4 regions of the Aminobacter sp. BE322 genome follow, and region 1 is predicted to be linked to each of the others. Evidence: predicted binding sites of a transcription regulator. Region 1 holds the regulator's gene; each other region holds the start of a gene.
The links. The regulator PhoB, encoded in region 1, activates phosphate uptake and scavenging genes when phosphate is short. The targets are predictions, from matches to a motif close to TGTCATNNANCTGTCAT.
Positions count from the first base shown of each region.

Region 2: a site for PhoB is predicted at 3,875-3,891, ahead of J2X50_RS11775 (bifunctional 2',3'-cyclic-nucleotide 2'-phosphodiesterase/3'-nucleotidase). Genes of this name have one in related genera too.
Region 3: a site for PhoB is predicted at 3,238-3,254, ahead of J2X50_RS06580 (glycerophosphodiester phosphodiesterase family protein). Genes of this name have one in related genera too.
Region 4: a site for PhoB is predicted at 4,390-4,406, ahead of J2X50_RS17830 (DUF6454 family protein). Genes of this name have one in related genera too.

Region 1 is NZ_JBNPXB010000005.1:226,182-233,576, reverse strand. Features, by position in the region: gene pstC (phosphate ABC transporter permease subunit PstC) at 1-234, shown strand, start outside; gene pstA (phosphate ABC transporter permease PstA) at 231-1,547, shown strand; gene pstB (phosphate ABC transporter ATP-binding protein PstB) at 1,571-2,392, shown strand; gene phoU (phosphate signaling complex protein PhoU) at 2,431-3,135, shown strand; gene phoB (phosphate regulon transcriptional regulator PhoB) at 3,234-3,923, shown strand; gene J2X50_RS10710 (hypothetical protein) at 4,308-4,661, shown strand; gene J2X50_RS10705 (L,D-transpeptidase) at 4,935-5,738, shown strand; gene J2X50_RS10700 (hypothetical protein) at 5,812-6,285, shown strand; gene J2X50_RS10695 (ferric reductase-like transmembrane domain-containing protein) at 6,282-7,004, shown strand; gene J2X50_RS10690 (ROK family protein) at 7,031-7,395, opposite strand, start outside.
Region 2 is NZ_JBNPXB010000006.1:129,807-137,201, forward strand. Features, by position in the region: gene J2X50_RS11765 (class I SAM-dependent methyltransferase) at 1-644, shown strand, start outside; gene J2X50_RS11770 (glycerophosphodiester phosphodiesterase family protein) at 771-1,751, shown strand; gene J2X50_RS11775 (bifunctional 2',3'-cyclic-nucleotide 2'-phosphodiesterase/3'-nucleotidase) at 1,804-3,780, opposite strand; gene J2X50_RS11780 (Lrp/AsnC family transcriptional regulator) at 3,967-4,440, opposite strand; gene ald (alanine dehydrogenase) at 4,595-5,710, shown strand; gene J2X50_RS11790 (DUF1203 domain-containing protein) at 5,773-6,252, opposite strand; gene J2X50_RS11795 (OmpA family protein) at 6,453-7,010, opposite strand; gene J2X50_RS11800 (GNAT family N-acetyltransferase) at 7,118-7,395, opposite strand, start outside.
Region 3 is NZ_JBNPXB010000003.1:88,086-95,480, forward strand. Features, by position in the region: gene J2X50_RS06560 (enoyl-CoA hydratase) at 1-179, opposite strand, end outside; gene J2X50_RS06565 (PaaI family thioesterase) at 354-818, shown strand; gene rplM (50S ribosomal protein L13) at 1,034-1,495, shown strand; gene rpsI (30S ribosomal protein S9) at 1,498-1,971, shown strand; gene J2X50_RS06580 (glycerophosphodiester phosphodiesterase family protein) at 2,110-3,177, opposite strand; gene speB (agmatinase) at 3,366-4,322, shown strand; gene argC (N-acetyl-gamma-glutamyl-phosphate reductase) at 4,410-5,342, shown strand; gene J2X50_RS06595 (aminoglycoside phosphotransferase family protein) at 5,343-6,182, shown strand; gene J2X50_RS06600 (COX15/CtaA family protein) at 6,172-7,266, opposite strand.
Region 4 is NZ_JBNPXB010000013.1:69,110-76,504, reverse strand. Features, by position in the region: gene J2X50_RS17855 (GcrA family cell cycle regulator) at 1-290, opposite strand, end outside; gene J2X50_RS17850 (aspartate aminotransferase family protein) at 642-1,835, shown strand; gene argF (ornithine carbamoyltransferase) at 1,850-2,767, shown strand; gene J2X50_RS17840 (Hsp33 family molecular chaperone) at 2,884-3,873, shown strand; gene apaG (Co2+/Mg2+ efflux protein ApaG) at 3,875-4,267, opposite strand; gene J2X50_RS17830 (DUF6454 family protein) at 4,454-5,386, shown strand; gene J2X50_RS17825 (O-succinylhomoserine sulfhydrylase) at 5,461-6,654, opposite strand; SAM riboswitch at 6,698-6,775, opposite strand; gene J2X50_RS17820 (2'-deoxycytidine 5'-triphosphate deaminase) at 6,925-7,395, shown strand, end outside.

The DNA.
Region 1 (7,395 bases):
ACGATGATCGTGGTGCTGGCGGCCGGCGTGGCGGCCAACCTGACGCTCAACCCGTTCGAGGCGATGACGACCATCACCGTCAAGATCGTCAACCAGCTGACGGGCGACCTCGAGTTCAACACCCCGCAGACGCTCGTCGCCTTCGCGCTCGGCATCACGCTGTTCGCGCTGACCTTGGTGATGAACATCGTCGCGCTCTACATCGTCCGGAAGTACCGGGAGCAGTACGAATGACCGATATTTCGCTCGATACGCTGACCAGTTCGACCGCGCCCGCGCGCCGCGACATCGGCCTCAGGAAGCGCTACGCCGCCGAACGCCGGTTCCGCCTCTACGGCGTGCTGGCGATCGCCGTCGGCCTGGCGTTCCTGGCGATCATGCTCACCTCGATCGTGACCAAGGGCTACACCGCCTTCTGGCAGACGACGGTGACGCTGCCGATCACCTTCGACGAGAAGATCATCGACCCCGACAACAAGCGGGCCACCGATCCGGACGTGCTGGTCACGGCCAACTATCCCAAGCTCGCCGAGAACGCGCTGATCGAAAAGCTCGGCATCGACCCCAAGGACCGCGCCGCGGTGCGCAAGCTCAAGGGATTCCTGTCCGAGGGCTCGCGGGTGCAGCTCCGCGCCATCGTGGCGGCCGACCCCTCGGTGATCGGCACCACGCGCGACGTCGACATCCTCGCCGCGGCGAACATGGACTCGGCCTACAAGGGCCAGATCGACCTCAGCGTGCCGGAAAGCCGCCGCAAGGTTTCCGACCAACAGGTCGAGTGGATGAACAAGCTCAAGGCCGAAGGCGCCATCAGCGAGCATTTCAACACCGGCCTGTTCAGCTTCGGCGCCTCCAGCCGTCCCGAGAGCTCGGGCCTGGGAGTGGCCATCATCGGCTCGTTCTTCATGATGGGGATCGTGCTCCTGCTCGCCCTGCCCATCGGCGTCGCCGCCTCGATCTATCTCGAGGAATTCGCCAAGAAGAACCGCTTCACCGACCTGATAGAGGTGAACATCAACAACCTCGCCGCGGTGCCGTCGATCGTCTTCGGCCTGCTCGGCCTCGCCGTGTTCATCAATTTCCTCGGCCTGCCGCGCTCGGCGTCCTTCGTCGGCGGCCTGGTGCTGACGCTGATGACGCTGCCGACGATCATCATCGCCACCCGCGCAGCCCTTGCCGCCGTGCCGCCGTCGATCCGCTCGGCCGCGCTCGGCCTCGGCGCCTCGAAGATGCAGATGGTGTTCCAGCACGTGCTGCCGCTGGCCGCGCCCGGCATCCTGACCGGCACGATCATCGGCCTGGCGCGCGCGCTGGGCGAGACGGCACCGCTGCTGCTCATCGGCATGGTGGCCTTCGTGGCCGACTATCCGAGAACCCCCTTCGACCCGGCGACGGCGCTGCCGGTGCAGATCTACATGTGGGCGAACGAGGCCGAACGCGCCTTCGTCGAGCGCATGTCGGGCGCCATCATCATCCTGCTGGTCTTCCTCATGGCCATGAACATCGTCGCCATCGTTCTCAGGCGGCGTTTCGAGCGGCGCTGGTAGGCGTGGACAAGGAGCACCCCTCTATGAACATCATGAGCGAGAAAACCCTCGAAAACGCGGTGAACGCCGAGATGAACAGACCCAACGAACTCATCAAGATGCGCGGCGACAAGGTGACCGTGCACTACGGCGAGAAGCAGGCGCTCTTCGGCGTCGACCTGGACGTGCGCGAGAACCAGGTCACCGCGCTGATCGGCCCGTCGGGCTGCGGCAAGTCGACCTTCCTGCGCTGCCTCAACCGCATGAACGACACCATCGACAGCGCCCGCGTCGGCGGCAAGATCACCCTCGACAGCGAGGACATCTACGATCCCAAGATCGACGTGGTCGAGCTGCGCGCCCGCGTCGGCATGGTGTTCCAGAAGCCCAATCCGTTCCCGAAGACGATCTACGAGAACGTCGCCTACGGCCCGCGCATCCACGGCCTCGCCAAGTCCAAGGCCGATCTCGACCAGATCGTCGAGAAGAGCCTGCAGCGGGCAGCGCTCTGGAACGAGGTCAAGGACCGCCTGCACGAAGCCGGCACCGGCCTTTCCGGCGGCCAGCAGCAGCGGCTGTGCATCGCCCGCGCCATCGCCGTGTCGCCCGAGGTCATCCTGATGGACGAGCCGTGCTCGGCGCTCGATCCGATCGCCACCGCCAAGGTGGAGGAGCTGATCGACGAGCTGCGCGAGAACTTCACCATCGTCATCGTGACCCACTCGATGCAGCAGGCGGCGCGCGTGTCGCAGCGGACGGCGATGTTCCATCTCGGCTACCTGGTCGAGGAAGGCCCGACCGACAAGATGTTCACCAACCCCGACGACAAGCGGACGCAGGACTACATCACCGGCCGCTTCGGCTGAGTGAACGCCGCTCCGATCACAAAGACGAGGATACGATCATGGGCGAGCACACAGTCCGGTCCTTCGACGAGGAACTCCAGCACGTCGACCAGGTTATCCGCGACATGGGCGACCTGTCGGCCACGATGGTGGCGAACGCCATCCGCGCGCTGCTTTCGTCCGACCAGCCGCTGGCGCAGAACGTCATCGCCGACGACACCATCATGGACGCCAGGCAGCGCGATCTCGACAACAGCGCGATCACGCTGATCGCCAAGCGCCAGCCGATGGCGCAGGACCTGCGTGCCGTGGTCGGCGCGATCCGCATGGCGGGCGACCTCGAGCGCATCGGCGATCTCGCCAAGAACATCGCCAAGCGGGTGGGCGCCGTCGGCCAGTCGGCGATGCCGCGCAACCTTTCGCACTCGATCGACGCCATGGCGCAGCTGGTGCTCGGCCAGGTGCGCGGCGTGGTCGACCTCTATGTCGCGCGCGACGCCGAAGGCCTCAAGAACCTGCGCGCGGACGACCAGAAGGTCGATGTCCAGTACACGGCCGTGTTCCGCGAACTCCTGACCTACATGATGGAGGATCCGCGCAACATCACCGCCTGCACGCACCTCCTGTTCTGCGCCAAGAACCTCGAGCGCATCGGCGACCATGTCACCAACATCGCCGAGAACGCCTATTTCGTGGTCACCGGCACGCAGCTGCCGCTCAATCGGCCGAAGGTCGACGAAACCACGTCGCCCGTCTCGGCCTGACATCTTCCGCAACCGCATGCGTTTGGCGCGGGGGCGCTGCACAGGTTAAATCAGCGCATGGTCCGAACCGGGCCGTGCGCCAGGACAAGGTACTGACGATGATCGCTCCCAAGATCATGGTCGTCGAGGACGAAGAGCCCCTCGGCGTGCTGCTGCGCTACAACCTCGAGGCCGAGGGCTACCAGGTGGAAGTGGTGACGCGCGGCGACGAGGCCGAACTGAGGCTGCAGGAAAACGTGCCGGACCTTTTGGTGCTCGACTGGATGGTGCCGGCACTTTCCGGCATCGAACTCTGCCGGCGGCTGAGGATGCGCCCCGAAACCGAACGGCTGCCGATCATCATGCTGACGGCGCGCGGCGAGGAGAGCGACCGGGTGCGCGGGCTTTCCACCGGCGCCGACGACTACCTGGTGAAGCCGTTTTCGACCCCGGAGTTCATGGCGCGGGTGAAGGCGCTGCTGCGCCGCGCCAAGCCCGAGGTGCTGTCTTCGGTGCTCAAGGTCGGGGACATCGTGCTCGACCGCGAGTCGCACCGGGTCTATCGCAAGAAGAGCGAGATCAAGCTCGGGCCGACGGAGTTCCGCCTGCTCGAATTCATGATGCGCCATCCCGGCCGCGTGTTCTCGCGCAGCCAGTTGCTCGACAATGTCTGGGGCGAGACGATCTACATCGACGAGCGCACCGTCGACGTGCATGTCGGGCGCCTGCGCAAGGCCGTCAACAACGGCCGCATGCCGGACGTGATCCGCACCATCCGCGGCGCCGGCTACGCCATCCGGGAAGACTGACGGCCGTCCCGGAGCGGCCGGCATGGCGTCGGCTGGACGATCAGCCTTGGCCAGTGTCCTAATGTCACAGCGGGCGCGCTTCGCGCGCCCGGAGCGTTCGGGCGAGGCACCGGCGCTGTCGCACGGACGCGTGGCGCCCTCTGCGCCGCCATGCCATTCCAGCCCTTTGTGGTGCTCAAATCGCCGCAGTTCGACGCGTTTGTCCTGACGCTGTCATGAATATAAATTCGAATCTTCCCGTTACTGTATGCTTTATGCTCAAAACAATATCCACATCTCCCGCAACGATTCCGTGATGGTGACCGTAGCGGATGTTCTTGAGATGACAATTTTTTGATTGGGGAAATACTCAAAATTGCCACTTTTCATGCTAGCTGGGGCACCGTGCGTAACTTGCTCTCGGCCATTTTCCTGGTGGTGGTCACCATCCTGAACGGACTGTCCCTCGAACGGGCAGCGGCCGAAGGCGTGAACTTTTCAATCGAGCTGCCGAAGGTGCCCGCGCAGGCGGAAATCACCGCCATTGCCGACGAGTGCTTGCCGTCCCCGGACCGCTGCACCGTCGAATTGTCGGCCGAAAGCCTCGCCAGCCTGCACTGCCTGGGCGAATGCCCTGCCTGGCTGACCCATGTCGAGCCTGCCGCGCCGTTCCGTGCCGCGGCTCTGATGCTGCTACCAGATCTCTTGCTGCGCGTCGGGTCAACCGCGTCGCTGTTACGGCCACCCATCGCTGCCTGATTTTCAGCCGATCGCTCCTCGGTCGACGCCGACGAAGCCGTTCGAAATCAGCTGCGAAGGGGAAGAGGATGACCTCCCGAACCCGCCCGTCGCCGCCCGCCCGCCTTCGCGTGGCAATTGCGCCGCGAAATGCCGGATCGTGCCAAGCGCGCATGCGCCGTCATCGATCGGCTGATCGGTGCCAATGGTTGCATTCGCATGACCACGACCGGGGCCGACCTCCCTGACCCCGTGTCGCCCTGAATGAAAGAAATGAGTCCAGGAGACTGCCTAATGAACACAGACACAATAGAAACCAGCGCCGCGGAGCCCATCGCGGGCGACGGCCCGGCATTGAGCCGCCGACGCTTTCTCACCGGCGCGGCGAGCCTGGGGACCCTCGTGGTGTCCGGCTGCGTCAGCACCCAGGAATCGGCCGCGCCGGTGGCAAAGGCGCCGGTCGAACCGGCGCCGGTCGCCGACGCCAATGCCCTGGCGATGTACGGCCCGCTCCCGAACGAGCGGTTCCCCATTCCCGCGGTCGACCTGAAAAAGGTGCCGAGCCGCTTCTATCGGCGGCAGGTCGACTACGTCACCGAGGAGCCGGTCGGAACGCTCGTCGTCGATACGGAGAATTTCTACCTTCACCTCGTCCAGCCGGGCGGCAAGGCCATGCGCTACGGCGTCGGACTTGGCCGGGCCGGATTCACCTGGGCGGGCAGGGGCCGTATCGGCTGGAAGCAGGAATGGCCGAAGTGGACGCCGCCGGACGAGATGATCGCGCGTCAGCCAAATCTCGCCCAGTGGAGCGCCGACCGGGGAGGCATGCCGCCCGGCCTGACGAACCCGCTGGGAGCGCGGGCCCTCTACGTCTTCCAGGGCAAGGTCGATACGCTGTACCGCGTCCACGGAACGCCGGAGTACTGGACCATCGGCAAGGCGGTTTCGAGCGGCTGCGTCCGCCTGATGAACCAGGACATCATCGATCTGTACGACCGGGTGCCCAGCCAGTCTCCCATACTCGTGCTGGGCGACCCGACCCAACCCCACACCCACGAGGTCGCCAGCGGCAGCGGGCCCGCCCCGCAGGCCGGCTGATACGACGGTCACCCCTGAGGTCCTCGCCGGGCGGCTGCGAATTGCCGCCCGGCAGACATGGAGCAGATCCGACATGAATGCCCGCATCATTGCCTTGGGGCGCGGAACCGCCATCGGTTGGCACGGCCGCGCCATCCTGAAGGGCGCAGCCACGGCCGCGCTGACCTTCGCCGCGCTCGGAACCGTTTCGGCACTCTGGGACAATCCGTTCTTTGTCCGGATGACCGCCGTCGCGGGTTGGGAATTGCCCGCCCTGGTGGTCATGTCGGCGTTGTCGGGGCTCTACATCGCCGTTCGGCGCCCCGTCTGCTCGGCACGCCGCGCGGGGATAGGCGGCGTCACGGGCTTCATCGGCATCGCCTGCCCGACCTGCAACAAGATCCTCATGCTTCTGTTCGGGGGCGAATTCCTGCTGATGTGGTTCGACCCGATCCGCCCATTGATTTCCGCGCTCGGCATAGCGCTCCTCGCCATCGCTTCATGGCACGAGCTGCGCGCTCGTCGCGCGGATGCCGCTGGCCCAACGCAACTGGAGTATCCCAAGTGACCGACATCCCCGCCGCTCCCGTCCGCGCCGGCCTCGTCCCTCTTGCCTGGCGCCGGATGCTGCTTCGCCATGTCGTCGTCATCGGCCTTTCGGCGGCGCTGATCTATGGGTTCGCCGTCGTTCACGGGCAGTGGAGCCCGATGCACCGGTGGAACCGCGCATTCGCGGACGCGTCGCTGGCGCTCCTGGTGATCACCATGTCGATGGGCCCAGCGGCGCGCCTGTGGCCGGTGTTGCTCAGGGCGGTGGCCTATCGGCGCGAAACCGGCATCTACGCGACCCTTCTGGCGGCCGTGCATACGGTCATCATCCTCGGCGGCTGGGTCGAGTGGGATTTCGCGCGGCTTTTCGGCTACGAGATCATCCCGCAGACGGGCGAGTACGTGATGTTCCAGCAGGGCTTCGGGCTTGCCAACCTGATCGGCATTGCCGCGCTGGCCTATGCGCTCATACTCATGTTCACCTCGAACGACCGGTCGATCCGCCTGCTCGGCACCTCGGTCTGGAAGTTCCTGCAGAACGGCGCAACGGTGCTGTGGGGGCTCGCCCTGGCGCACACGGCCTACTTCCTGTTCATGCATTTCCTGAGCTTCCATCGCCCGACGCCCGAACCGAACCCGCTGCAGTGGCCCTTCGTGGCGGCGATATTGTCGGTGCTCTTGCTGCGCGCCGCGGCCTTTGTTTCCACCTGGGGCAAGAAGAGGAACAGTTCGCGGTGACCCAGCGCCTGACCGGGCAGGGACGGTCAGGCGACGCCCGCCTGGGCGCGGCGAAGGGCCGTACCGGGCGCGAATATCTCGTCGTCGACATAGAGCAGGGCGCGCATCATGCAGCCTTCGCGGATGAGCGGCACCTCGTTGGGCATGGTGTCGAAGGAGATCGCCCTGGAGTGGGTGCCGCCCGCCGTCTTGGCGATCGCGGCCCGCACATATGGCTCCATGACGTCGAAGGCGGTGGCGCCGACGCCGACGAAGGCGAGCGGGGCCGGGTCGAAGAGCGCGAACATGGAGCCGAGGCCGAAGCCGATCGCCTCGCCCGCCTTGCGGAAGGCCTCCCGCTCCGGCCCGTCATGGTCGCGGGCGGCATCGGCCAGGGCGATGATGTCCTCGT
Region 2 (7,395 bases), on a different contig from region 1:
ACCATGTCCTCGAGATCGGTTGCGGCTGGGGCGGCTTTGCCGAATTCGCGGCGCGGGAGATCGGCAGCAAGGTCACGGGGCTCACCATCAGCCGCGAGCAGTTCGATTTCGCGCAGAAGCGCATCCAGGACGCAGGTCTCGCCGACAGGGTCGAATTGAAGCTGCAGGACTATCGCGACGAGACCGGCAGCTACGATCGCATCGCGTCGATCGAGATGTTCGAGGCGGTGGGCGAAAAACACTGGCCAACCTTCTTCGCCAAGATGAGGCAGTGCCTGCGCCCGGGCGGCACGGCCGGCCTGCAGATCATCACCATCAACGAGACAGCCTACCCGCTCTATCGCAAGCGGCCCGACTTCATCCAGCGCTATGTGTTCCCGGGCGGCATGCTGCCCACGCCGGAACTGCTGAAGTCGCTCGGCGCCGAGCACGGGCTCGACTATTGGCGCGAACGCGTATTTCCACAGGACTACGCGCGTACGCTGGCGGAATGGCGAACCCGGTTCTGGTCGTCCTGGGAGCGCATCGTGCCGCTCGGCTTCGACGAACGCTTCAAGAAGCTCTGGGAGTTCTATCTGCACTATTGCGAGGCGGGATTCCGTGCCGAATACATCGACGTGAGACAGGTCGTCTACAAGGCCTGATATTCGCAGCTGCCAACCAGACTATATTCGGATCGACGACATGAACCCGCCGGAATTCCGTCCTCAAAACGACGGACTATTCTTGAAATCAGAGGCTACGGGTCGAGCCTCGGAGCCAATCAAGACATGCGCGGGCGAAATATCTTCCTTCTGACCTTCCTTGCCGCTGGCGGCGCCATCTATCTCAACAACAGTTCGCTGCTTTCGAGCCGGCCCGCCGGCAAGCCCGTGATCCTCGCCCATCGCGGGCTCGCGCAGGAATTCGAGCGGGCCGGCCTGACCGCCGAGACCTGCACCGCCGAACGGATGCTGCCGCCGCGCCACGACTATCTCGAGAACACCCTGGCCTCGATGGAAGCTGCCTTTGCGCTCGGCGCCGACGTGCTGGAACTCGACGTGCAGCCAACCACCGACGGCCAGTTCGCCGTCTTTCACGACTGGACCGTCGACTGCCGGACCGAAGGCAGCGGCCGGACCCGCGATCACTCCATGGCGGCGCTGAGGCAGCTCGACGTGGGCTATGGCTACACGGCGGACGGCGGCAAGACCTTCCCTTTCCGCGGCAAGGGCATAGGCCTGATGCCGTCGCTCGACGAGGTCTTTTCGCGCTTCCTCGACCAGCGCTTCCATATCAACGTCAAGAGCAACGACGCGGCGGAAGGCAAGGCCCTTGCGGCCTATCTCTCGAGGCTTCCGGCCGAACGGCGCGCCGCGCTCGTCGTCATAGGCGGCGATGCCCCGGTCCGGGCAATCGAGGAAGCCCTGCCCGATATTCGAACGGTGAGCAAGGAATCGCTGGTGCGATGCCTGTTGCGCTACGAAGGACTGGGCTGGACCGGCTATGTGCCGGATGCCTGCCGCGGCACCACCGTGCTCGTCCCGGTCAATTTTGCGCCCTGGCTCTGGGGCTGGCCGGACCGCTTCCTCGACCGCATGGAAAGTGTCGGCACCAGCGTCTATCTGCTCGGGCCCTACGGCGGCGGCGGATTCTCGGATGGCATCGACGATCCGGCCACCGTCGACCGGCTGCCCGCGGGCTACTCGGGAGGCATTTCGACCGACCAGTTGGACGCGATCGTCCCCGCCGTAGCCAGGCGGGAGCTCTGAGGAATGTGCAGGGAGCGGCCGGCCAGGCGCGGCCGCTCCGGGGACGGTCCGGTCAGAGAGTAATGCGATACTTTGCAAAACCCTCGGCGCCCTCGCCGACCTGCTCGATCTTCACGGCCTTGATCTCGGCGAGGTGCTGCTTCGCCTTCGGACCGGTCTCGAAGATCACCGAAGCGCCCTGCACGGGCGCGAACGACCAGTTGGAGTCGGCCGATGGATTGATCGTGCCCTGGTCGACGATGTAGCGCACGATGACGTCGCGGTTGGTGTCGGGCGCCTCGAATATCACCTTCGAGGCATTGATCTCAGGAAAATTGCCGCCGCCGCCGGCCCGGTAGTTGTTGGTCGCGACGACGAATTTCGCTGCCGGATCAATCGGTTTTCCGCCGAACATCAAGTCGACGATGCGATTGGAGCCGGCATTCAGCACGGTGCCCTTGGAATCATATTTGGGCGGCTGGGCCAAGTCGACCTTGTAGGTCACGCCGTCGATGACGTCGAAGTTATAGGACGGGAAATCGGCATTGATGAGCGGCTGGTCCGCCTTGCCCGGCTCCACCTGGTTGAAGATGCCGGCCGACATCTCGAGCCATTCCTTCACCTGCGCGCCGGTGATCGCCACAGCCTGGACCGTGTTGGGATAGAGGTAGAGGTCGGCGACGTTCTTGATCGCAACGTCGCCGGCCGGCACATCGGTGTAGTAGTCCGGCCCGCCGCGTCCGCCGGACTTGAACGGCGCCGCGGCCGAGAGTACCGGCAGGTCCTTGTGCTCGGTGTCCTTCAGCATGTCCTTGATGTACCAGATCTGCGCCTGGCTCACGATCTGCACCGACGGGTCGTCGGCGACCAGCGCGAAGTAGGAATAGAGCGGCGCGGACGTCTTGCCGACGGGCGTGCGCACATAGGCGATCGTCGCCTCGTGCTCCTCCTTCACCGCGGCCTCGACCGAAGCCCGGCTTTCCACCGTCGGAACAACCTTCTTGTCGACGCGCTTGAAGATCGGCCGTGCCTCGCTGGTCGAACTGACCACCTTCCAGGCATTGCCGTCGCGCTCCAGCATCAGGTCGATCAGCCCGAGATGCGAGCCCCAGAACCCGCCCATCACGCCCGGCTTGCCGTTGATCGTGCCCTTGGCATTGTCGACGCCGGCAACGCCCTCGAATTTCGGGCCGGGGAAATCGAGATGGCTGTGGCCGGTGACGATGGCGTCGATACCTTCCACGCCGGCGAGCAGGATCGATGCGTTCTCCAGGTTGTCGCCGGCAGCCGGCGTGCCCATGCCCGAGTGAGCGAGCGCGATGATGATCTCGGCACCCTCTTCCCTCATCTGCGGCACCCACGCCTGAGCCGTCTTGACGATGTCGCGGGTCATCGCCTTGCCGCCGAGGTGCTTGGCGTCCCAGGTCATCACCTGGGGCGGCACGAAGCCGATCAGGCCGATGCGGATCGGCTGCTCGGCGCCCGCGCCGTCCTTCAGCTTCTTGTCGACGATGACATAGGGTTTCAGGAACAGCTCGTCCTTGGTGGCGTCGGCGGCGAGCTGGCCCTTGGTCAGGTTGGCGCAGACGAAGGGGAAGCTGGCGCCGTTGAGCACTTTGAACATGTAGTCCAGGCCATAGTTGAACTCGTGGTTGCCGAGCGTCGAGCAGTCGTAGCCCAGCGTGTTCATCGCCTTGATGATCGGGTGGATGTCGCCGTCCTTCATGCCGCGCTGATAGGCCATGAAGTCGCCCATCGGGTTGCCTTGCAGGAAATCGCCATTGTCGAGGAGGATGGAATTCGTCGCCTCGGCGCGGATGGCGTCGATGATCGAGGCGGTCCTGGCCACGCCCATCGTGTCGTTCGGCTTGTCGGCATAATAGTCGTAGGGGAAGACATGGACGTGAAGGTCCGTGGTTTCCATGATCCTGAGATGCGCTTGGTTGGCCTGCGCGCGCGCCGAGAACGGATGCAGCATCACGATCGCGCCGGCGGCCGCGGAGCCGGCAAGGAAGGAACGTCGAGAAATCGGGTGAAGCATGCTGGACATTTTCACTCTCCAGGGGAAATGAACTGACAGTATTCAGCCGGCGTAAGAAAGATGAAATCTTGCGCCAATTTCTGCGCAAGTCCAGCGGCTCGATGTAACAGCCCCGTGACGAGGCTTGGGGAATGGATTGGTCCAGCGAGGCCGACCCAGCCATGTACCGAGGCCGGTCTTTCCGCCCTAAAAATGTCAGGCCAGGTCCGGACGCATGCCCATGGCGGTGCGGTCGATCACTTCGCGCAGCGCGAAGGAGGAATTGATCTTGGTGACGTGCGGCATCGCCGACAGCCACTCCTTGTGGATGCGCTCGTAGTCGGGCAGGTCGCGCGCGGCGATGCGCAGGATGTAGTCGTATTCGCCCGACATCAGGTGGCAGGACAGGATGTTGGGACAGCGCTTCACCGCCACCTCGAACTCGCTCAACGTCTTCTCGAACTGGCCGGACAGCGATATGTGCACGATCACCGTCATCTGATGGCCGAGGGCCGCGTTCGAGAGCCTGGCGTGATAGCCGCTGATGATGCCCGACTTCTCGAGGTTGTCGAGGCGGCGCGAACAGGCGGACTGCGACAGGCCGACCCTGTCGGCCAGCGCCGCATTGGGCATGCGGCCATCCTTCTGGAGCGCGTCCAGAATGGCGATATCAATCCTGTCCAGCGGCATTCTTCGAATTTCCTTCGACAATTCCAGCGAACGACGCAAGGATTATCGAACGCAGCCCGCGTGCGCAACTCATTTCGCAAACATATTCGAGCCGATTCGTGATCCACTTCCTACATAGGGAACAAGAGCCCGAACGGCTGCGGAGGAGCGAGAAATGCGTGTTGGCTGCCCCAAGGAAATCAAGAACCACGAGTACCGCGTCGGACTGACTCCCGGCTCGGTCCGCGAATATGTCGCCCACGGCCATGAAGTGCTGGTCGAGGCCGGTGCGGGTGCCGGTATCGGTGCCGACGACAACGCCTATCGCGCCGCCGGCGCCCATATCGCCAAGACGGCGGAGGAGGTCTTCACCCGCTCCGACATGATCGTGAAGGTCAAGGAACCCCAGCCCAGGGAATGGGCACAGTTGCGCGAAGGCCAGATCCTGTACACCTACCTGCACCTCGCTCCCGATCCCGATCAGACCAGGGGGCTGCTCGCCTCAGGGGTCACGGCGGTCGCCTACGAGACGGTGACCGACGACCGCGGCGGCCTGCCGCTGCTGGCGCCGATGTCGGAGGTCGCCGGGCGGCTGTCGATCCAGGCGGGCGCCACCGCCCTGCAGAAGGCCAATGGCGGCCGCGGCGTGCTGCTCGGCGGCGTGCCCGGCGTGCTGCCCGGCAAGGTCGCCGTGATCGGCGGCGGCGTTGTCGGACTGCATGCCGCCCGCATGGCTGCCGGGCTCGGCGCCGACGTCTCGATCATCGACCGCTCGATCCCGCGCCTGCGCCAGCTGGACGACATCTTCGGCGGCCGCGTCCATACCCGCTATTCGACGGTCGAGGCGCTTGAGGAAGAGTGCTTCTCGGCCGACATCATCGTCGGCGCGGTCCTCATCCCCGGTGCTGCGGCGCCGAAGCTCGTCAGCCGCGAGATGCTGTCGGGCATGAAGAAAGGCGCAGTGCTCGTCGACGTCGCCATCGACCAGGGCGGCTGCTTCGAGACCTCGCATGCCACGACCCACGCCGACCCGACCTACGAGGTCGACGGCATCATCCACTACTGCGTGGCCAACATGCCGGGCGCCGTGCCGGTTACCTCGGCGCACGCGCTCAACAACGCCACGCTGCACTACGGCCTGGCGCTCGCCGACCGCGGTCTCAAGGCGCTCGCCGACGAACCGCATCTGCGCAACGGGCTCAACGTGCATCGCGGGCGGATCACCAACCGCGCCGTCGCCGAGGCCCTCGGCTACGAAATGATCGACGCCAAGGCAGCACTGGCGGCTTAAGAGCTTGAATTGCTTCAAGACAAGCCCGCCGCAGCGATGAGGCGGGCTTTCGTTTTGTTCGGTCAGGCCTCTGCTGCCAATTCGATGCGGCACTGGTAGCAATTGTTCCTGGCCGAGCGCATGTGCACGTACGCAACGTCCGAGCGCACCAGCAACTCATGGGCTTTGGCGACGATCTCCGGCGTCGGCGTCACCGCCCCGGTGCCATAGACGATGCGGTCGTTGGCACCGTAGCCGCGCAGGATGTAGTCGCGCGTCTTGCCGAACAGTTCGGGAAGATCGGCGGTTTCGTCTGCGCGCGGGCACGCCTCGGCATGGAGGAAGATCGGACCGGTCTCCGCATAGGGTTGCAGTTCGGGAAATGGCCGGTAGGCCAGTATGAGATACGGCTCGCCCGCGGCCACGTTCTTCAGGCAGTGGCGGCAGGGCACGCCGTCGCCATCGGAAACGCGGCACTCCGGAACCATGCCGTACGCATCCGGCGCCCCACTCTGCAGCGCTCTCACTTCGTCGGTGGGCAAGGCCTTGAATTTCAGGGTCATGGCGGCGGTCCTGTTGGTGCGACCCCGGCAAGCTAGGCCGAGCCCAAGGGGGCGCCCACCCGATTCCCGCTAGACCGACAGGGTCTCATCCATCAGCGCATCCAGCACCCGCACCTACCACTCTGATCGTCATCTCGCCCCGATATGAATAAAGCCCGGCTTTGGCAAGCCGGGCTCCAAGCGGATCGAACCGTTCCGTGTCAGCGGATGAAGTCGTCGAAGCGGCGCAGGGTCACGCGCCGATTGCGCCAGTTCTCGTTCTGGGTCGGCACCAGCAGGAACTCCTCGCCGTATCCGACGGTCTCGAGCGCGTAGCCCGGAATGCCGAACTCCCGCACCAGCGTCCGCCTGAGCGAGGCGGCGCGGCGCTCGGAAAGCGCCTGGTTGGACGCAAAGGAGCCGACGGCGTCGGTATGCCCCTCGATCAGCACGCGCGTTTCGGGGTCGCGGCGCAGGATGCGATTGAGAGCGTTGGCGATGTTCTCGACCTTGCCATATTGCGAATAGGGAATCTCGGCCGAGCCGAAGCCGAAATTGATGGACTGGATGTCGATCGAAGGCGCCATGCGGCGCAGGTCCGGCCGGCGCTTGAACTCGCGTATCGTCACGCGCTGGTTGGGCTTGAGCTTGACCGTCGGTGCAGCCTCGAGCTGGCGCTCGATCTGCGCTGCCGAAGGCGTGGTCGCCTGTGCGGCGGCAAAGGATGGCACAGCGATCAAGGCAATCAGCGCAGCTGCCATGGTGCGGCGGTTCAGCATCAATATTCTCCTTTCACTTCGACATGACGTCGAACCCAATGGCCGGGAAGATGCCAGAAGCAACCTGAAGATGCGATGAATGGACGGTTCAGACTAGGTTGGCGCTTTTATTCCCGCATCACGCTCGCCGACCGTTCCGCAAAGGTCATCGTCCGCACGTTTTCGGATTTCTGCGCGACCGGCGAAAATCCCATCTTCTGGTAGAGCGGCAAGGCGGCGGGATGGTCCAGCGTGCAGGTCTGCACCGTGACCTTGCGCGGCCGGTAGGACCAGGCGGCGGCGATCGCCGCCCCGAGGAACCAGCGGCCGAGCCCCTGCCCGGTGGCGTGGTCCATCATGCCGAAATAGGCAAGTTCCACTTCCTCGGGCAGGTGCGGCTTGAGGT
Region 3 (7,395 bases), on a different contig from region 1:
ACGCGCACGGCTGCGTCGTCGCGGGCGGCGTCGAGCCGTTCCTGAAGGGCCGCCATCGTGTCCAAGGAAAGCGCGTTGGCGGGCGGATTGGCCAGTACCAGGCGCAGGACGCCCTTGTCGAAAGTGGACAGGACCGGTCCTTCCGAGACGCCGCGCTTCATGGTGACGATTTCTGCCATTCCTGTCTCCAACGGGTGCGCCAGCGGAAAAACGCCGGCTTCGACCAAAGCCATATACGCCTGGGCTTGATCCGCGGTTCCCAATCGTGCCTTGCTGGCGCCCGATCGAGGCGCATGCCGTGGGACCATGATGATGCCGGAACCGCAGTTTCCGGAAATTGGGATGGAATTGCAATGCCGGAACAGAACGGACTGAAGCCGATGCTGGACGCAATGCAGGTCGACGAGCTGCTCAGACGCGTCTACCCACAGCTCAACGAGCATTACGACTTCTACCAGGCGGTCGACGTCTTTCCGGGCGGCTGCACGGTGCGGCTGCATGCCGACGAAAGGCACCTGAGGCCCGGCGGAACGGTTTCCGGCCCTTCGCTGTTCACGCTCGCCGACATCGGCGGCTATGTCTGCGTTCTGACCCACGCTGGGCCCGACGCATTGTCGGTGACGACCAACCTCAACATCAACTTCATGCGCAAGGCCGAGGCAGGCCCGATCGACGGCCATTGCCGGATCCTGAAGCTCGGCAAGAGCCTGATGGTGTTCGACATCGACATCGTCGCCGGGCCCGACCGGCACACTGTGGCGCACGCGACCGGGACTTACTCGATCCCGCCGAAGCGTTCAAATGATACGGTAAAATAATACCACATCACCAACATATTGTTTTTTCTTAATTTTTTGCCACAACCTCATCTTCGGCGAGCTTGACGCCCGGTTCAACCTCGCCTATAAGCCCGAACCGAAGCAGCGGCCCGCAATGGCCGCCGTTTTGTTATTGGCGCGCAGCTCCGGCTTCTCGCCAATGAAAGCAACAAGAAACGCCTTCTCCGGAAGGTCCCAAACGAAAGCATGTAACCATGGCAACCTTTTCGCAGAAGCCTGCGGACGTGGTGAAGAAGTGGGTGCTGATCGACGCCGAAGGTCTCGTCGTCGGCCGTCTCGCATCGCTCGTCGCCAACATCCTCCGCGGCAAGAACAAGCCCACCTTCACGCCCCATGTCGACGACGGTGACAATGTCATCATCATCAACGCCGACAAGGTCGTGTTCACCGGCAAGAAGTACACCGACAAGGTGTATTACTGGCACACCGGCCACCCCGGCGGCATCAAGGAGCGCACCGCTCGCCAGCTGATCGAAGGCCGCTTCCCCGAGCGCGTGCTCGAGAAGGCCGTCGAGCGCATGATCCCGCGCGGCCCGCTCGGCCGTCGCCAGATGAAGAATCTCCGCGTCTATGCAGGCGCCGAACATCCGCATGTCGCTCAGCAGCCCGTGACGCTCGACGTCGGCGCGCTGAACGCGAAGAACAAGAGGGCTTGATAATGGCTGATCTTTCCTCGCTCGCAGAGCTCGGCACCGTCGCCGCCGCCCAGCCGGCTGCTCCGGTCCACGTCCAGAAGCTCGACAAGAGCGGCCGCGCCTATGCCACCGGCAAGCGCAAGGACGCCATCGCCCGCGTCTGGGTCAAGCCCGGCTCCGGCAAGATCGTCGTCAACGACAAGGAATTCGGCGCCTACTTCGCCCGTCCGGTCCTGCAGATGATCCTGAACCAGCCGATCGTCGCGGCCAACCGCGTCGGCCAGTACGACATCATCGCCACCGTCGTCGGCGGCGGTCTGTCGGGCCAGGCCGGTGCCGTTCGTCACGGCATCTCGAAGGCGCTGACCTACTACGAGCCGGCGCTGCGCGGCGTGCTCAAGAAGGGCGGCTTCCTGACCCGCGACAGCCGTACCGTCGAGCGTAAGAAGTACGGTAAGGCCAAGGCCCGTCGTAGCTTCCAGTTCTCGAAGCGCTAAGCTTCGCAGGACCAGAGTTTTGGAAAGGCCGCCCCCGGGCGGCCTTTTCTATTTTGTCGCCCGACCACATCGGGCGAGATTTATGCGACGCAAGCCTCTGCGCAATTCCAGCGAATGGCAGAGCGGCCGGAGCGGCAGTCAGTTGGTCGGCGATTGTGGCAGGGCGGCCTGCCCTGCGACGGAAGCCACCGGCTCTTCCAGATCGGCATAAGGCACGCGATAGCCGTTGGCAGCCAGCCAGTCGATCGCGGCCCTGGGCTCGTCGGTCTGGATCATGGTGGCGCCGCGGTCCGCCCAGAAGCCGAACACCTCACCCGGAAAACCTGCCGCGACGGCGAGCTCGTCGCCGCGGCCAGCTGAGAGATAGCCGCCGGGCTTGTTGACGATGGCGTGGGTGTCGACCCAGATGTGCCAGTTGCCGCGGACTGAGGCCGCCCGCACGCGCGCCGAGAACAGCGGCCCGCCGGTCTCCGTCATGCTCGCGGCATCGCCGCGCCAGGCGATCATCTCCACGGCACGCGCGGCGAAGGCCTTGCCGGCCGCTTCGACGAAGGCGGGATCGCGGACGGCGTCGTCGGCCATGATCGGCATGAACTGGAAGCCATTGCCCAGGCGCGCCATCGTCGCCTTGACCGTGGCCAGGCGCTCTGCGTTCCACAGGTTCGCCTTGACCACGACCTGCGCCTCCATGCCCATGGCGCGCGCCAGCGCCACCATGTCGACGAGGTCGGCGGTCTCCAGCTTGTTGTCGAGATTGACGAGGATCCTGTCCTTGGCGACGGCGAGCAATTCGCGCAGCGTCGGCACCGGCTCGGACGTCACTTCGCCGGTGCCTTCGACCACGAGGCGGCACTGCCGCAGCTCGTCCATGGTGCGGGCAACGACCTCGCCCTTGCAGTTCGTGGTCCGGTCGAGCCAGCTGTCATGCATGACGACCAGTTCGCCGTCCCTGGACCGGCGAACGTCGATCTCGACCATTTCGGCGCCGACGGCGATGGCATCGCGCAGGGCGGCGAGCGAATTCTCGGCGAAGCGCTTCTTGCCGTCCTGCAGCCCGCCGGCCCTGTGAGCCACGACCATCACATGGTCGCGCCACTGGTTGGCGTCGCCAAAGCGCTCCAGAATCGCCTCGGCGCGCGAAGCCGCCTGTGCCTCGATACCGAGGCCCAACAACAACAACAGCGCGCCTGCCAGAACCGCTCGCATGGGAATCGCTCCGTGCCCGTGGTTGCCGGCAATCTCCTAGGCAATGGCGATGACACGGGCGTGAAGCGCGCATGACAGGGCGATGAAGGCCGCCATCACACGGGTTTCGCCATGGGGCTGGCATGTTCAGCCCGGCTTCTGTAGTTCTTGCGCCCTCGAATTGCGAAAGACCGGATAGGAGACTGCCCATGCCCGCTTCGTCGATCGATCACGCCTTCACCGCACGGAACGCCAAGGGCCGTTCGGGTGATCCGACCTATGCGGGCGCGTTGTCCTTCATGCGGCGGAAATATTCGAAGAACGTCACTGGTGCCGACGCGGTCGTCTGGGGCATTCCCTTCGACGCAGCCGTGACCAACCGTCCCGGCGCGCGCTTCGGCCCGCAGGCCATCCGCCGCGCCTCGGCGATCTTCGACTGCGACCCGCAGTATCCGTTCCAGCGCGACCTGTTCGACGACCTCGCGGTCATCGACTACGGAGACTGCCTGCTCGACAGCGGCAACCACCAGAAGACGCCGGCCGCGATCGAACGGGAAGCTGCGAAGATCCTGAAGTCGGGCGCCTTCCTGCTCACGCTTGGCGGCGACCATTTCGTCACCTGGCCGGTGCTCAAGGCGCATGCGGCGATCCACGGGCCGATGGCGTTGGTGCAGTTCGACGCCCACCAGGACACCTGGCCGGACGACGGCAAGCGCATCGACCACGGCTCGTTCGTGGCGCGCGCGGTCAAGGACGGCATCATCGACCCCGACCGCTCGATCCAGATCGGCATCCGGACGCACGCGCCCGACGACTGCGGCATCAAGATCCTCTACGGCCACGAAGTCGAGGAGATGCGCGCCGCCGACATCGCCTATGCCGTCGTCGAGCGCACCGGCGGCCGCAAGACCTACGTGACCTTCGACATCGACTGCCTCGACCCGGCCTATGCGCCCGGAACCGGCACGCCGGTGGCGGGGGGGCCGTCCTCGGCCAAGATCCTGTCGGTGCTGCGCCAGATGAACCAGATCGACATCGTCGGCGCCGACATCGTCGAGGTTGCGCCGGCCTACGACCATGCCGATATTACGGCGATCGCCGGCTCGACGGTCGCCATGCACTATCTCGGCCTGCTGGCCGAACGAAAGGCACGCGGGAATGGCTGAGACGACGATTCAAGGACTTTCGAGCCAGAGTCCGAATTTGGCCACAAGCCTCTGACACTGCTTATTTTTCGACGGAACGACAGGCACATGAAACCGAAAATCTTCATCGACGGCGAGCACGGCACCACCGGTCTGCAGATCAGGTCGCTGCTCGCAGGGCGACACGACATCGAGGTGATTTCGGTGCCCGTCGAGCGCCGCAAGGACCTGGCGGCGCGCAAGGAGTTCCTCAACGCCGCCGACGTGGCGATCCTGTGCCTGCCCGACGACGCGGCGAAGGAGAGCGTGGCGCTCATCGAAAACGACACGACACGGGTGATCGACGCCTCGACGGCGCATCGCGTGGCCGACGGCTGGACCTACGGCTTCCCGGAGATGGACGAGGCGCAGACGAAGGCGATCGCCGCCTCGAAGCGCGTGGCCAACCCCGGCTGCTGGCCCCAGGGCCCGATCGCCGGCCTGCGTCCGCTCATCACCGCCGGCCTGCTGCCGGCCGACTTCCCCGTCACCATCAACGGCATCTCCGGCTATTCCGGCGGCGGCCGGCAGATGATCGAGGACTACGAAGCGCAGGGCGAGGATTCGCCGGAATTCCTGCCCTACGGGCTGATGCTCAAGCACAAGCACGTGGCGGAGCTGCGCGCCTATGCCAGGCTCGCGCACGACCCGATCATGCAGCCGGCCGTCGGCAACTTCGCCCAGGGCATGATCACCGTCGTGCCGCTGCAGCTCGGCCGCCTCGCCAAGGTGCCGACCGGCAAGGAATTGCATGCCGTGCTCGCCGACCACTATACCGGCCTGAAGGGCGGCGTGGTCGAGGTCGCCCCGCTCGTCGACTTCGAGCGCAGCGGCGACATCCAGCCCGAGATCTACAACGGCACCAACAAGATGAAGCTCTACGTCAGCGCCAACGACAGCCGCGCGCAGGCACTGCTGATCGCCGTCTACGACAATCTCGGCAAGGGTGCTTCGGGTGCGGCGGTGCAGAACCTCGACCTGATGCTCGGGCTGCATCACTGAATGGACCAGGCGGTCCTTCCGTCTCACTGGAACGTCCGCGACCCTGAGCTCATTGCAGAAACGTTCTCCAGCCGTATCTGGAAGGTGCGGCTGGCCGATGGCGGCCCGGCGATCGTCAAGGCGCTGAAGCCGTTCGACGACGTCGCCGACGAGCTGCGCGGCGCACATTATCTCAGCTGGCGCGATGGTGTCGGCGCGATCCGACTGCTCGGCTTCGAGGGGCACGACATGCTGCTCGAACATGCCGGCGACCGGCTCCTGGCCGATGAGCTGAACGAGCAAGGCGACCGCCACGCCACCGACATCGCCAACGAGGTGCTGGCGCGGCTGTTCTCGCCGTCGGATGCCCCTCCTCCCGCCGACCTGCAGCCGCTCCGGCAACGTTACGAAAGCCTGTTCAAGAAGGCACGGGCCGACCGCGACGCCGGCGTGGACAGCCTCTATGTCGAGGCTGCCGTGATTGCCGAGCGCCTGCTGTTAAATCCGTATGAGTTGCGCGTGCTCCATGGCGACCTGCACCATGACAACATCCTGCTCGGCGCGCGCGGCTGGCTGGCGATCGACCCCAAGGGGCTATTGGGCGATCCGGGCTTCGACGCGGCGAACCTTTTCTATAACCCGCTCCACCGCCACGACCTCAGCCTGAACCCGGAGCGCATCGCCTATATGGCGGAGAGCTTCGCCAGGACGCTCGGGCAGCGCCCGGACGCCATTCTCGACCACGCCATCGCCTGGGGCTGCCTGTCGTCGTCCTGGCATGCCGAGGGCAGGAACGTCGCAGACGAGGCGAGCGAACTCGCCGTCGCGGCGGCGATCCGCGACGTGCGGGCTAGCTTCTGACCTCGACCTCGTTATCCAGCGGATAGGCGCCCTTGGTCGCACGCCAGTGGGCGGTGGCGAAGATCAGCACGAACAGTGCAAAGGCCTGGTGCAGCAGCGCCCAGTGCATCTGCGCCTGCGCCAGCAAGGTGCCTATCCCGATCGCCGCCTGCGCGAGGATCAGCAGCGCCAGAACCCAGGCGCGGCGCGCGTGCGTCGTCCTCGGCGCAATGCGCACGGTCGAAAACACGTGCCAGAGAGAGACCGCAAGCAGCGTGTAGGCGAACATGCGGTGGACGAACTGCACCGTCTTCGGGCTTTCGAAGAAGTTGCGCCAGACCGGCTCGATGATCAGAAGGTCGCCGGGGACGATCGCACCGTCCATCAGCGGCCAGGTGTTGTAGCTGAGGCCGGCATGCAGGCCGGCTACAAGCGCGCCGAGATAGATCTGGAACAGGATCAAAAGCACCATGACGCCGGCGAAGCGCTGGACGCGCCGGTCGGCCGGCCTCTCGGAATAGACCGCGAGGCCGCGGGCGATGTAGGCGACGGCGATGACGATGATGCAGGCGAAGGTCAGATGGATCGCCAGCCGGTACTGGCTGACCGAAACACGCTCGGACAGGCCGGACGCCACCATCCACCAGCCGATGAAGCCCTGCAGGCCGCCGAGTGCGAGGAGGCCGACCAGCTTCGGCTTGAGGCGGCTTTCGAGACGGCCGGAGAGCCAGAACAACGCCAAGGGGATGGCGACGAGGAAGCCGACCCCGCGGGCAAGCAGGCGATGCGCCCATTCCCACCAGAAGATGCCCTTGAACTCGTCGAGGGTCATGCCCTTGTTGATCTGCTCGTATTGCGGGATCTGCTGGTATTTTTCGAACTCTTCCTGCCATTCGGCCTGGTTGAGCGGCGGGATGACGCCGTGGATCGGCTTCCACTCGGTGATCGACAGGCCCGAGCCGGTCATGCGCGTGGCGCCGCCCACCATGACGAGGGCGAACAGCACGAGCAGCACGACATAGAGCCAGCCGCGCACCCAGGAGCGGTGACGCAGTTCCCTGTTGCGGGCGGCCAATGGAGCGGCGGCATCGGTCAAGGCGGTCATGGCTATCGTTCCGGCACTTTCAAAACCGCGGGACTGGTGGACCATCGCGACCCGGCTGGCAAGCTCGGGTTACGCGACACGCCGTCGCGCCGCTGCGACGCCCGCCGTCCCAGGTTGCGCGGACGACAC
Region 4 (7,395 bases), on a different contig from region 1:
ACGTCGAACTGGGCCTGGAGCGCGGTGGCGCCGATGGTGGCGGTCACGGTGCGCGTGGTCGTTACCGTGCGCTGGACCGACTTGGTCGCGCTCGGGGCCGTCGCGGTCGCCTTCTTCTGGCGCGCCGGCGCGGCCGTGGCGCGGCCACGGCTGGACAGCTTCAGGCGATGGACCTTGCCGATGACGGCATTGCGGCTGACACCGCCCAGCTGCGCCGCGATCTGGCTTGCGCTCAGACCCTCCGACCACAATTTCCTGAGAAGTTCGACCCGCTCGTCAGTCCAGTTCATGAGACCGTGCTCCTGATTTAGCGCGCAGAATTCGGAATCCTTCACCACCCCGGGGGCCGGGTGGGCACCACATCTATTCGGTGATTATGTCCGCCGCACGAAATCTAGTTATTTCTCAACTACAATTACCGATGCGCTGACTCGGTGACAAGAGTCCGACCGGCAACAGTGATTCTGTTTTTTCGGTTTTCCCCAACTTGCCTCAACCTTGCCGCCGGGCGCGGCCAGCAAGGGCACGTCGCTTGGTCCTGCACGACGTTTTCGTTGACTTCATGACCGAAAAACCTGATATACCCGCGGGGCCGCCGCTTGAGGCGGCTTTTTGATTTTCCGGTTCCGGAGATGCATATAATGAGCGGTTCGGCGCTTTACGAGACATTTGCTCGCGCACCCCTGGCTTTCGAGCGAGGCGAGGGCTCTTGGCTGGTGGCCGAGAACGGCGAGCGATATCTCGATTTCGCCGGCGGCATTGCCGTCAATTCGCTGGGCCACGGCCATCCGCATCTCGTCAAGGCGCTGACCGAGCAGGCCGCCAAGCTGTGGCACGTCTCGAACCTCTACGAGATCCCCGGCCAGAGCCGGCTGGGCGAGCGCCTGGCCGAGCACTCCTTCGCCGACCGCGTCTTCTTCACCAATTCGGGCGCGGAAGCGCTGGAATGCGCGATCAAGACGGCGCGCCGCTACCACTACAAGAACGGCCATCCGGAGCGCTACCGCGTCATCACCTTCGAGGGCGCGTTCCACGGGCGCACGCTGGCGACCATCGCCGCCGGCGGCCAGGCGAAGTACCTGGAAGGTTTCGGCCCCAAGGTCGACGGCTTCGACCAGGTGGCCTTCGACGACATCGATGCGGCGGAGAAGCTGATCGGGCCCGAAACGGCGGCGATCCTGCTCGAGCCGGTGCAGGGCGAGGGCGGCATCCGCCCGTTCCCGACGGCCTCGCTCAAGCGCCTGCGCCAGCTGTGCGACAAGCACGGCCTGCTGCTCATCTTCGACGAGGTGCAGTGCGGCATCGGCCGGACCGGCAAGCTGTATGGTTATGAGTGGTCGGGTGTCGCGCCCGACCTGATGGCGATCGCCAAGGGCATCGGCGGCGGCTTCCCGGTGGGTGCATGCCTTGCCACCGAAGCGGCGGCGAGCGCCATGACGCCGGGCGTGCACGGCACCACCTTCGGCGGCAATCCGCTCGCCATGGCGGTCGGCAACGCCGTGCTCGATGTCGTGCTCGAAGAAGGCTTCCTCGACGAGGTCAGCCGCAAGGCGCTGCTCCTGAAGCAAGGGCTCGCGGCCATCGCCGACGAGTTCCCGGATGTGATTTCCGACATCCGAGGCTCCGGCCTGATGCTCGGTCTCAAATGCACCATGCCCAACACCAAGGTGAACATGGCGCTGCGCGACCAGAAGCTGCTTGCGGTGCCTGCCGGCGACAACGTGATCCGTCTGCTGCCGCCGCTCACGACCACCGACGCGGACATCCAGGAAGCGCTGAAGCGCATCCGCGCCGGCGCCGCCAGCCTCTCCAAGGCCGCCGCCAACGGCGGATAAACCAAGGACGACTTATGACCAGCGCAATTCGTCATTTCACCGACCTCTCGGGCCTGTCCGGGAGCGACCTTCGCGGGATTCTGGACGATGCGGCGGCGCGCAAGGCGCGCCTGAAAGCTGGCGAACGATCCAAGCCGCTCGAGGGCAAGGTGCTGGCGATGATCTTCGACAAGCCGTCGACGCGCACGCGCATCTCCTTCGATGTCGGCATGCGCCAGCTCGGCGGCGAGACGATCATGCTGACCGGCACCGAGATGCAGCTCGGCCGTTCGGAGTCGATCGCCGACACCGCCAAGGTGCTGTCGCGCTATGTCGACGCGATCATGATCCGCACGACGGCGCATGACCGCCTGCTCGAGCTGACCGAGAACGCCACCATCCCGGTCATCAACGGCCTCACCGACGACACCCATCCGTGCCAGCTGATGGCCGACATCCTCACCTTCGAGGAGCATCGCGGCCCGGTTGCCGGCAAGACCTTTGCCTGGACCGGCGACGGCAACAACGTGCTGCACTCGCTGCTCGAAGCCTCGGCGCGCTTCCGCTTCAACGTCAACATGGCCGTGCCGGAAGGCAGCGAGCCCGAGCAGAAGTATGTCGACTGGGCCCGCGCCAATGGCGGCAAGGTGATGATGACGCGCGATGCCGAGGAAGCCGTCAGCGGCGTCGACGCCATCGTCACCGACTGCTGGGTGTCGATGGGCCAGGAGCACCGCGCCCGCGGCCACAACGTCTTCCTGCCCTATCAGGTCAATGCCGAACTGATGAAGCACGCCAAGCCGGACGCGCTGTTCATGCACTGCCTGCCGGCGCATCGCGGCGAGGAGGTCACCGACGAGGTGATCGACGGGCCCAACTCGGTGGTGTTCGACGAGGCCGAGAACCGGCTGCATGCACAGAAGGCCGTGTTGGCCTGGTGCCTCGGCGCTTGAATGACTGATCCCGCGACCCTATCTGGGGCGGGATCAACACAATCTATCGATGCCTTGTTCTGCGACCGCCGGCTGGCCGACGGATCGCGGAATTCATTGTATGGGAAACAGATCCAGTGACTGAGACCGAACGCAAGCTCGGCGAGTTCGGGTTCGCCGGCGACGACCACGTCGTTCCATTCGCGGTGGAGCCGCTCGACGTGCGCGGCCGCACCGTGCAGCTCGGGCCCCTGCTCGACCAGATACTCGACCGTCATGACTATCCTGAGCCCGTAGCGAGGCTGCTCGCCGAGGCCTGCGTGGTCACCGTGCTGCTCGGCACCTCGCTCAAGTTCGAGGGCAAGTTCATCCTGCAGACCCGCACCGACGGGCCGGTGGACATGCTGGTGGCCGACTTCACCACGCCGCATTCGCTGCGTGCCTATGCCCGCTTCGATGCCGACCGCGTCGAGGCGGCCATCAAGGCCGGCATGACCGCACCCGGGGACCTGCTCGGCACCGGCGTCCTGGCGCTGACCATCGACCAGGGTGCGCATACCCAGCGCTACCAGGGCATCGTCGAGCTCAACGGCATTTCGCTCGAAGAGGCGGCGCGTACCTATTTCAGGCAGTCGGAGCAGATCCCGACCGACCTGCGCCTGTCGGTCGCCAAGCTGGTGCTTCCGGGCGAGGGCGGCGGCGAGCATTGGCGCGCCGGCGGGCTGCTGGCCCAGTTCCTGCCGGACTCGCCCGAGCGCCGGAGGGTGCAGGACATCCATGGCGGCGACGGCGACGAGCGCGATATCGCGGCCGAGCCCGAGGACAATGCCTGGCAGGAGCTCTTGGCGCTGGTCGCGACCATCGAGCCGACGGAACTGATCGATCCGACCGTGGGCGCCGAAAGGCTGCTCTACCGCCTGTTCCATGAGCACGGCGTGCGCGTCTATGAGGGCGTGCATGTCGCCGACAACTGCTCGTGCTCGGACCATAAGATCCGCGGCATCCTGCAGGGTTTCTCGGCGGAGGAGATCAAGGACAGCGTCGAAGGCGGCCGCATTCGCGTCAACTGCGAGTTCTGCTCGAAGGCCTACGAGTTCGATCCGGGCGAGTTCGCGGCAGTCGATTAGCTCAGTTCAGCCGGTGCCGTACATTGGGCAGGTCGAGCGAGAAGGCGGGTATCGCGATGTCGAACAGCTCGCCCGCCTCGTTGCGCATGGTGTAGCGCCCGACCATGATGCCCGACGGCGTCGAGAGCGGGCAGCCCGACGTGTATTGATAGCTGTCGCCGGGGTTGAGCTCGGGCTGGTCGCCGACGACGCCTGGGCCGCGCACCTCCTCGATCTTGCCGGCTGCGTCGGTGATGTGCCAGTAGCGCGACAGGAGCTGGACGAACTCGTCCGAATTGTTCTCGATGGTGACGCGATAGCCCCAGACGTAGTGGTTCTCGGAAGGGTCCGACCGCTCCTCGAGGTAGAACGGCTCGACCTCGACGGCGATGTTTCGGGTGACCGCGCGATACATGCTGCGCTCCATGACCTTCACGCTAGGGTCCGCCCCTTGTCGCGGGCGGTCAACAACTGATCGACTTGTCCACGCCGAATGTGATCGGCGCATGGCGGGGTTTCGCATAACCGACACCCATGTGTCACCCGCGCGTCATGCGCGCGCGTGAATTTCCGCGTCGTCCATCGACAAGGAATCACTGCAATGAAACGTCTCTTCACGCTCCTCCTCGCATCCGTCTGCCTGGCCGGCACGGCCGCCCGCGCCGCCGACCTGGCAGACAGCATCGGCAAGCTGACCCGGGGCACGGAGTGGACACTCGTCAAGTCTTCGATGCTCGGCTTCGACACCTTCCATCCGCAAGGCTTTGCGCGCGTCGGCGACTCCCTGTTCATGTCGTCGGTCGAGATCATCGAGCGCACCAAGAAATACGAGACGCCGCAGAACGGCCTGGACCGCGACGAGGGCAAGGGCGCCGGGCATCTGTTCAAGCTCGACGCCGACGGCAAGCTCATCGGCCAGGTGAAGCTCGGCGAAGGGGCCATCTACCATCCCGGCGGCATCGACTACGACGGCCGCTGGCTGTGGGTGCCGGTCGCCGAATACCGCCCGAACAGCAAGTCGATCATCTACCGCGTCGATCCGCAGACGCTGGAAGCCACCGAGGTCTTCCGCTTCCCCGACCACATCGGCGGCGTCGTCTACGATGCCGAGCAGGGCACGCTGCATGCCGTCAGCTGGGGTTCGCGCCGCTTCTACACCTGGAAGGTGACCGAGGACCTTACCGTGCCGGACGCGGCGCTCGACCCCGAAAAGACCCGCACGCTCAATCCCTCGCACTATATCGACTATCAGGACTGCGGGCTGGCGAAGCCGGGCCAGGCGGTCTGCACCGGCCTGACCGAGTACCGTCCGGGCCCGGACGGACAGCTGTTCCGCCTCGGTGGCATCGACGTGATCGACCTCAAGCAAGGCCGTCCCCTGTTCCAGGTACCCGTGCAGATCTGGACGGAGAAGGGCAAGTCGATCACCGGCAATCCGGTGCTGGTCGAGAAGACCGAAACCGGCATCCGCCTGATTGCGGCGCCCGAGGACAACGAGACCAAGCTCTACGTCTACGAGACCAAGCTGCCGTAGGACGGAAGAAAAGGGGCGCCCCGGTCGACCGGAGCACCCCTTGCTTGTCTTCCTGCTCTGCCTGCCTGCCGGCTTCAGCGGGTGGCCTTCAGCGCATCGCCGATGTCGTTGAGCAGGTCGTCGGCGTCTTCGAGGCCGACCGACAGGCGCAGCGTGCCGTCGTCGATGCCGAGTTCGGCGCGCGCCTCGTCGGTGAGGTTCTTGTGCGTGGTGGTCGCCGGATGGGTGATCAGGCTCTTGGAGTCGCCGAGATTGTTCGAGATCAGGATGATCCGGAGCGCATTCTCGAAGGCGAAGGCCGCTTTCTTGCCGCCCTTGACGTCGAAGCAGATCAGCGTCGAACCGCCCTTCATCTGCTTCCGAACGATGTCGGCCTGCGGGTGGTCGGCGCGGCCCGGATAGATGAGGCGCGAAACTTCCGGCCGGCCGGCGAGGAAGTCGGCGATCCTGCCGGCGGTCTCGGTCTGCTGGCGAACGCGCAGCGGCAGCGTCTCCAGGCCCTTGAGCAGCGTCCAGGCATTGAACGGCGACAGGCTCGGACCGGTGTGGCGGAAATAGTCGTGCAGGTTCTCGTCGATCCACTTCTTGTCGGAGAGGATCACGCCGCCCAGGCAGCGGCCCTGGCCGTCGATGTGCTTGGTGGCCGAGTAGACGACGATGTGGGCGCCGAGTTCGAGCGGCTTCTGCTGCATCGGCGTGGCGAAGACGTTGTCGACGACGACGCGCGCCCCGATCGAGTTGGCGAGCTGGGCCACGGCGGCGATGTCGACCACCTCGAGCGTCGGGTTGGTCGGGCTTTCGAGGAAGAAGAGCTTGGTGTTGGGCTGGAGAGCCCTTTCCCAGTTCTCGATCCTGGTGCCGTCGACCAGCGTCGCCTGGATGCCGTACTTGGGCGCCAGCGTCTCGACGATCCAGCGGCAGGAACCGAACAGCGCCCGTGCGGCGACGATGTGGTCGCCGGCCTTGAGGCTGCAGAGGATGGCGGCGGCGACCGCGGCCATGCCCGAGGCGGTGGCGCGGGCGTCCTCGGCGCCTTCGAGGGCGCACATGCGCTTCTCGAACATGTCGACGGTCGGGTTGGCGTAGCGCGAGTAGATGAAGCCCTGCGTCTCGCCCTTGAAGCGCGCCTCGGCGCTTTCGGCGCTGTCGTAGACATAGCCCTGGGTCAGGTAGATGGCTTCGGACGTCTCGCCGAATTCCGAGCGGAGCGTGCCGCCGTGGACGAGGGTGGTCTGGGGGTTCCAGTTGCGTGTCTTGTCGGTGGTCATAGCGACTTCCAAATACAAAAAAACCGGCCGCGAGAAGTCGCAAACCGGTCCAACTGCGGCCCTTTAGCGACTTGTTTAACGTGGCTGCAAGCCGACCGGCCAAATCACCACGGGATAAAGGTCCTTTAGACCCAAGCCCGGCTTGCGTCAATCGCGGGCTCGACTAAACGTTTTGGGCCACGCGCATGGTCCGAAGGCCGGGTCCATGGGCATCGAGCGCCGCAGCGTCCTTGCCGCACGGTCGGGCCGGCGTTGTAGAGGAGTTGGCCAATGCGGCAGTCGGGCATTCTTCCTGACCAGGACATCGCGGCTTTGTTCGCTTCGGGCGCGCTGGCCGCGCCACCTCTCGAGGCTGACCAGGTCCAGCCGGCGAGCCTCGACCTGCGCCTCGGCGCCAAAGCCTTTCGCGTGCGCGCCAGCTTCCTGCCGGGGCCGGGGCATCTGGTGCAGGCCAAGCTCGACCGGCTCAAGCTGCACGAGATCGACCTGGCCGACGGCGCCGTTCTGGAGACCGGCTGCGTCTACATCGTGCCGCTGCAGGAGGCGCTCAACCTGCCTGCCGACATCTCGGCCTCGGCCAACCCCAAGAGCTCGACCGGCCGGCTCGACATCTTCACCCGCGTCATGACCGACCGCGGCCAGGAGTTCGACAAGATCCCGGCCGGCTATGTCGGCCCGCTCTATCTCGAGGTCAGCCCGCGCACCTTCCCGATCGTCGTGCGCAAGGGCTCGCGCCTGTCG